DNA from 2 places in the Eubacterium sp. AM05-23 genome. Region 1 is predicted to be linked to the other one. Evidence: a T-box and tRNA genes for the amino acid it is inferred to sense, from the RefSeq annotation. Region 1 holds a T-box; the other holds one or more tRNA genes.
What was found. A T-box is a leader RNA that pairs with one kind of tRNA and senses whether it is charged. The one in region 1 lies ahead of thrS (threonine--tRNA ligase), so its partner is inferred to be a tRNA-Thr.
Positions count from the first base shown of each region.

Region 2: it encodes a tRNA-Thr, which carries the amino acid that the T-box ahead of thrS (threonine--tRNA ligase) is inferred to sense. The anticodon was not compared.

Region 1 is NZ_QUDF01000005.1:185,511-188,935, forward strand. It holds gene thrS (threonine--tRNA ligase) at 1-1,449, opposite strand, end outside; T-box leader at 1,544-1,750, opposite strand; gene DW091_RS08465 (DUF445 family protein) at 1,918-2,814, shown strand; gene DW091_RS08470 (FUSC family protein) at 2,992-3,425, shown strand, end outside.
Region 2 is NZ_QUDF01000003.1:269,754-273,178, reverse strand. It holds gene DW091_RS05245 (gamma-glutamyl-gamma-aminobutyrate hydrolase family protein) at 1-347, opposite strand, end outside; gene DW091_RS05240 (hypothetical protein) at 460-867, opposite strand; gene DW091_RS05235 (hypothetical protein) at 921-1,187, opposite strand; tRNA gene DW091_RS05230 (tRNA-Thr) at 1,914-1,989, shown strand; THF riboswitch at 2,207-2,298, shown strand; gene DW091_RS05225 (folate family ECF transporter S component) at 2,425-3,180, shown strand; THF riboswitch at 3,278-3,370, shown strand.

The DNA of each region.
Region 1 (3,425 bases):
ATCTAACTGAATCGTACCGCACTGCCATGTACGGCCAATGCTGTCTTCCAGATGGAAGTCAATCTTAGGACCATAGAATGCGCCGTCTCCCGGGTTCAGCTGATAATCCATCCCTTTGGCCTCCAATGCTTCGCGCAGCGCATCCGTTGCAACTTCCCAGTCTTCATCATTACCAATGGCTTTCTCAGGTTTAGTAGAGAGCTCAACCTTATATTTAAAGCCAAAAATATCATAGATTTCATTAGCCAGGTCGATGATTCCAATGACTTCATCCTTTACCTGATCCATTGTCAAGAAAATGTGCGCGTCATCCTGAGTAAAGGTACGGACACGCATGAGGCCGTGGAGCGCACCGTGAAGTTCATGGCGGTGTACCTGTCCCAGCTCACCCATACGCAGTGGCAGCTCACGGTAGCTGTGCTGTCTCGTTTTGTAGACAAGCATGCCGCCCGGGCAGTTCATTGGCTTGACAGCAAACTCCTGTCCATCTATTTCAGTAAAATACATATTTTCCTTATAGTTGTCCCAGTGGCCTGAACGTCTCCACAGATCAGCGTTCAGCATAATCGGCGTCTTGATTTCCTTATAGCCTTTTTTCGCGTGCTCACTACGCCAGAAATTTTCAAGCTCATTTCGCAGAACCATTCCCTTAGGATGGAAAAACGGGAAGCCTGGTCCCTCTTCATGCATTGAGAAAAGGTCTAACTCCTTGCCCAGCTTACGGTGGTCACGTTTTTTAGCTTCTTCCAAGCGCTGTAAATACGCATCAAGCTCCGACTTTTTAGGGAAGGCAATCCCATAGACGCGCTGGAGCATCTTGTTATTGGCGTCGCCATGCCAGTAAGCGCCAGCAAGACTTAAAAGCTTAAAAGCCTTGATCTGAGATGCGTTTCGTATGTGTGGGCCAGCGCACAGGTCAGCCCATTCACCCTGTCCATAAAATGAAATAACCGCGTCCTCTGGGAGATTGTTAATCAGCTCGGTTTTATAGGTCTCACCCTCTGCCTCTGCCCATTTCAACGCATCCTCTCTGGATTTGGTGTAATACTCAATTTCGGGCGCTTCCTTAACAATTTTTTTCATTTCCTTTTCGATCTTTTCAAGGTCTTCAGGTGTCAAGGTATGCTCTAAGTCAATGTCATAGTAAAAACCATTGTCAATGGCTGGACCAATGGTTAACTGTGCTTCAGGCCATATCCGTTTGATTGCCTGAGCCATGAGATGGGATGCGGAATGCCAGAAAGCGTGCTTTCCGCCTTCAGAATCAAAGGTCAATAAATTTAATGTGCTGTCTTCCGTTATGGGCTTGCGGATATCTACCAGCTCACCATTTAATTCACCGGCCATTGTGTTGCGCGCCAGACCCTCACTGATATCCTTCGCCACATCATAAACAGTGATTCCAGGTTCATACTGTTTAACAGAACCGTCTTTTAAAGTTATGTTCATAAGATTACCTCCATAAAATTGATAAGTTTAGATTGATCAAATAAATATTTTTCTAAAATGGAACGAAATATCAAAAACGTCCCATTGTCATAGACAATGGGACGTTCGTCACGCGGTTCCACCCAAATTGGCATACATAGTATACCCACTCTGATGCTGATAACGGACAGCGCTCCGGTACTGCATTTGACAGCCAACTCGTGGGACGGTCTTCAGTTAAGGATTGGCTGCGGCAATCTCAGCACTATGCCTGCTCTCTGTAACCTTCGATTAACTTACTCTTCCCAGTCATCATCTTTATATGTTCAATTTATACACAGTATACCCCTAAACGCCGGAAGATTCAATACCTTTTTGAAATATTTATGTAAATTTAAATGATTTTAAGTTAAACTTGAGGATGGACATTTATAAGCGCCATCGTTATAATACTATAATAACCAATCATTCTATAAAGGAGCGATCATTTTGGATCTACACTTTTTAATCGGCCCTTTGGTCGGCGCCGTTATTGGCCTTATCACTAACGGGATTGCCATACGCATGTTATTCCGGCCACTGAAGCCTGTCAAAATTTTAGGTTGGACTCTTCCCTTCACGCCAGGGATCATTCCAAAAGAAAAAACGCGAATCGCAAAATCTGTGGGGGGCGTCATTGGCTCTACACTTGTAAATGAAGAGGTTCTGAGCCGCGGACTCCTGTCACCGGAAATGGATGCTAAAATCAATGGCTACATCGATTATAAAATTGAAGCCTACAAAGACAGCCCAATGACCATTCGCGAAATTATTATCCACTATACCGATGAAGAAAAAACAGAAGCGTTGGCGAATACAACCACTGAAAAAGCAACCGCGCTGCTTTTTCGTAAGGTATGCCAGATGGATGTCGGCGATATGATTGCCGATGCTGCGATGGATGAAATCAAAAATAATTCGTTATTTTCAGCTTTTTCTTTTATGGTCAGCGATAACACCATGATCGGCATCCGTGAAAAACTCAGAGATACTGTCAACAACATGATTTTTGAGCGCGGCGAGGAGATGATTGGCAATCTGGTAGACCGCGAGAGTCATGAAATATTGGATTACAGCATGGCTGAACTCTATGAGCGTTTTGGCTCAAGTGTGCCAAAGGTAAAGGAGAGTCTGCTTAAGGCCTATCACAATCTGGTCGAAAATAATTTATCCAAGGCTCTCACTGCTTTGGATATTCCCCAGTTAGTAGAAGATCAAATCAATGGATTTGACGTACTGGAAATGGAAAAAATTATTTTAAGCATCATGAAAAAAGAATTGAATGCCATCATATGGCTTGGTGGTCTGCTGGGTATGATTATGGGATTCATAATGAATTTCTTTTAAAGCAAAAAAACGGTTCTGGAAAAATGACAGAATCGTTTTTTTATTGCTTTATTTTTTTCCAAAGGGGTATTCTAAAAAGAAAAACCTTAAGGAGTGATTTCAATTCTAAAAGCCATCAAAAATTTCTTTAAAGCCTTACCCAAAACATTACCAGCCATTGTCTTCGGTTTATTTCTTATGGGAACTGTTACTCTGCTCTTTGGAAGAAACAACGCAGTTATCGCACTTGTTTTTCTTTTATACACCCAGACGATGGTTAAAAACCGTCTGTCCGTTGTCAATATGCTGCTCGATTCCATCTGGTTGGTTGGCTATGCTATTTTAGGAACTTTGGTCTCCATGCACTTTGTTACATTGATTACTATAGGATTTTTCCTGATTTTTTTTCTGATCTATGCCGATGCCAATGAGTTTTTGAAAACAAACTACTACATCCCCGGTATGGCGTTTATCCTTGTACAAATCAGCCCTAGAACACTGGCCGATCTTCCGATCCGTATTTTAGCACTCCTTTACTGCCTGGCGATCTGTATAACAATGAGTCTGATTCTGCAAAAACATCCCTCAAAACCCGCCTTTAATCCAATTGTAAAAGAAGCGCTCAACTGCGC
Region 2 (3,425 bases), on a different contig from region 1:
AGGCCGCGGCAAACACCAAAGAGGGCTTTGTCCTGTTTTCGAACCTCATCAAACAAAATCGCCTCCATATAATCCCGTTCTGGCGAAACCTCATTGCAGTATTCGGTCATTTCCTGATTGTAAAGCGTTGGATCCACATCCTGTCCGCCAGTAAACAAAAAACCGTCAAACTCATTTACAAGCGCGCGGATATCCGCTTCGTCCTCTAAAAGCGGCAACACAAAGGGCATCCCTGAGGCCTCCAGAATACCATTTAAATATCCCGGAAAAATCCAGATGCTGTTCCATTTGCTTGCCTGTTTTGTATCATAAAGGGGTAGTACCCCTATTTTAGGTTTTTTTTCCATTCTGTTTTCCTCCAAACAAAATATAAAAAAAGTATTTCCTCAAGCTTTCGCCATTGAAATACTTTAAAATAATATTACCCCAAAATCTTTAAAATAACAAGCCTTTTCTTTATCAGTCAATCCCAAAATCCACCATACGTTTGTCCAACTCAGCCAGAGCCTCATCGTCCAGGTCGTAACGATCCAGCAGATTTAAAAGATCCTCGCATTTTTCACGGATGGCGTCTGCGGTGGCGTCGTTCGCTTCTGCCCTGAAAACCTCGCTGTCCTCTTTTAGAAGATCCACAAGAGTCAGTACCTTTTTAGGCTCGACCTCTCCAAAGTTTCCAAGCAGATCAAAAACGGTTTCCGATGGCAGACTGAGAATCATATCAAGCGACATGCCCAGAAGGCTTTGATACTGGTCATTGGCCAATGAGTGGCACTCTGCATATTCTTTTTTTGACCGCTTGAAAATTATTTCACTGACCGCCCGGCACATAGCTCCAATCATTTCCATCAAATAGTCATTTTTCAGCATCGTTTTCTCCTGTCTGTTTATACCTGAAAAAATCCCGGCGAACCGGGACCTTTTTATTCGGTTGTTGTATCCTCTACTACCTGGACCTCGCCGTTTTCCATATCAACAGTTATACTGACAAACTGCGTTTCATTCTTTTCGTCGCCTGTTGTCAAAACCTCATCGGCGTTTACATCATCCATTTTCCAAGTGATTTTAAAAATATTTCCTATCGTTTCAGAGCTGGAAGTCATATTCTTCGTATTCTGACGAAGGAACTCCTGTCCTATATGCTCTATAAACTTTCTTGTCGCAATTTTCTCTGCTGCGTAAGCATCCATCCTTTTTCCACCTCATTCTATATCATTCAATACATTTATAGACTTATTTTACCACTTTAGCCGCTCTTTATCAATAAAAAGACGGGAATCTCTCCGGAAATATTTATCCTGAACCACCTCAAATACGTTGCAGGGAATTAAAATTATTGACTTCAATCCTTTTATGACTTTACTGGTTTTATAAACAATGATTTTTTGATTTATTCACTTGACTTGCTCCACTCATTTCGCTATACTATGTTTCGATTCTAGTTCAATGGATCTCGCTGTTCAATAACTGAGAGGTCTAGCCGACCTTCACTTGATACAGCTTTTGTTCAAGGCATAAAACTACATTCAAGTGAAGCGCCGTTTTCTCTGAGACATCTTCTGGACTTTTCTCTTTGCTCAACGTCTGCGTCTCTTATCTGCAAGACCGCTTTATGTACACTTTCTCAAAAGACATTATCATTATCTGGAATAAATAGCCCAAATTTTATACAATAAACCTTAATTCGGTTCAAATCCAAAGACAGAAGCGCGTCGTTTCTTTCCTTTTCTGAGTGTTCAAGCAACTGTAAGTAATTCATTTTTTAAACCCCTTTTCCATTTTTTCACTTTATATCTTAAGCATATACCCAGGCATTGCCGCTGGATTCATTTTTTTTTAAAAGCAGCTCAGATATTGAAAATAAAGGATTGCCAAAACAGCTCCATTGTGTTATCATATGAGAGCTGAAATCTTAAGCTGAAGTGGCACAGATGGTAGCGCAATTGATTCGTAATCAATAGGTCAGGGGTTCGATTCCCCTCTTCAGCTCCATTAAAAAGCAGGGCGGATTTACCAAATTGGTAGACCCGCTTTTTTTATTGTGATACTCTTTATTTACCCAACAGACCTTTACATAAAAAACAATCTTTTCTCTACCTGCCTGAAAACTGCATAACCAGCCGTTTTTCCCCATCGTAAGTGTTTAAATAATACCCTTAAAAATCATTGCACAATATATAAACCTGTGCTATGATGGGGCTAATCAATACAAAGAGTAGACAAGGTGCGTAAAGTGTTAAAGGATGGGAAGTTGCCTTTAAACGAAAATAGGTCATTGCGGTACCTTGTCGCTTCCGCTTGTACAAATCAACAACCCTGTCCGCAGGGAGCCTGGCTGTCCTACAGATGCAGGCAAGTCTTATCCTCCGGGATACAATAGTTGTAGGCGTGCGGAAGCATTACTTTCAGAAATTGAAGGAGGTTCTCATGAAAAGTAATGCTTTATCCCGTGGCACCACCCGTACGAAACTGGTCGTCAATTGTGGTTTGCTTATTGCCATCAGCATTGTGCTGAAAATTTTATTCGAGATGTATATTCCTCTGGGTGGTTTTCCATCCCTCAGAATCAATCTGACATCTCTCCCAATTATGCTTTCCGGCATTTTATTGGGGCCACTCGCTGGTTTTATCGTCGGCTTTATTTCCGATCTGCTGTGCTTTTTTATCAAGCCCGGCGGTCCATTCTTTCTCGGTTTCACGGTTGCCAGCGGCCTGACAGGGTTGATTCCCGGCCTGCTGTGGATGCTGTTAAGGAAAAAGGAGATCAAGCATCTGGAATGGTTTAACCTTGGTTTTATCGTGTTGTCTGTTGGTGTTCTAGTATTAACCGGATTGTTCAGCTTTGAAAACAGCACAATCTACTATGCCGGTGAACCACTGAATCCATTTGTTTTAGTGTTGTTTATTGCTTTAATGGTCGGCTTTGTGATCTTTCCCATCATCACGGTCAGGCGTTCCGAGGTGCTCGGAGAATACCGAAGCGACTATATTCTGTTCATCGTCAGTGTGACCCAACTGATAACTTCCATTATTTTGAACACCTGGTTTTTAACCATTTTGTATGGTCAGGCAGTAACCGTGCTTTTACCCGCGCGGATTATCACCAATATTTTCTTGATACCACTTTACACAATCGCCTTAGTGGGATTACTGAAGGTATTGCCAAAATTTGTAAAAAAATAGGTTTCAGGAGCTGTGTAAAAACAGCTCTTTTTATATTTCTAAATCTTATCATTGAAAACCTATTGCAATAGTGGTAAGATAGACACAATTAATGATAAACAGAGTAGATAAGACGCGTGAAGTGTTAAAGGATGGGAAGTTGCCTTTAAACGAAAATAGGTCATTGCGGTGTCTTATCGCTTCCGCTGTGCCCTACGATGGGGATTGTAGGTTGCGGAAGCACTGCTCTTTTTACCGAGCAGTGC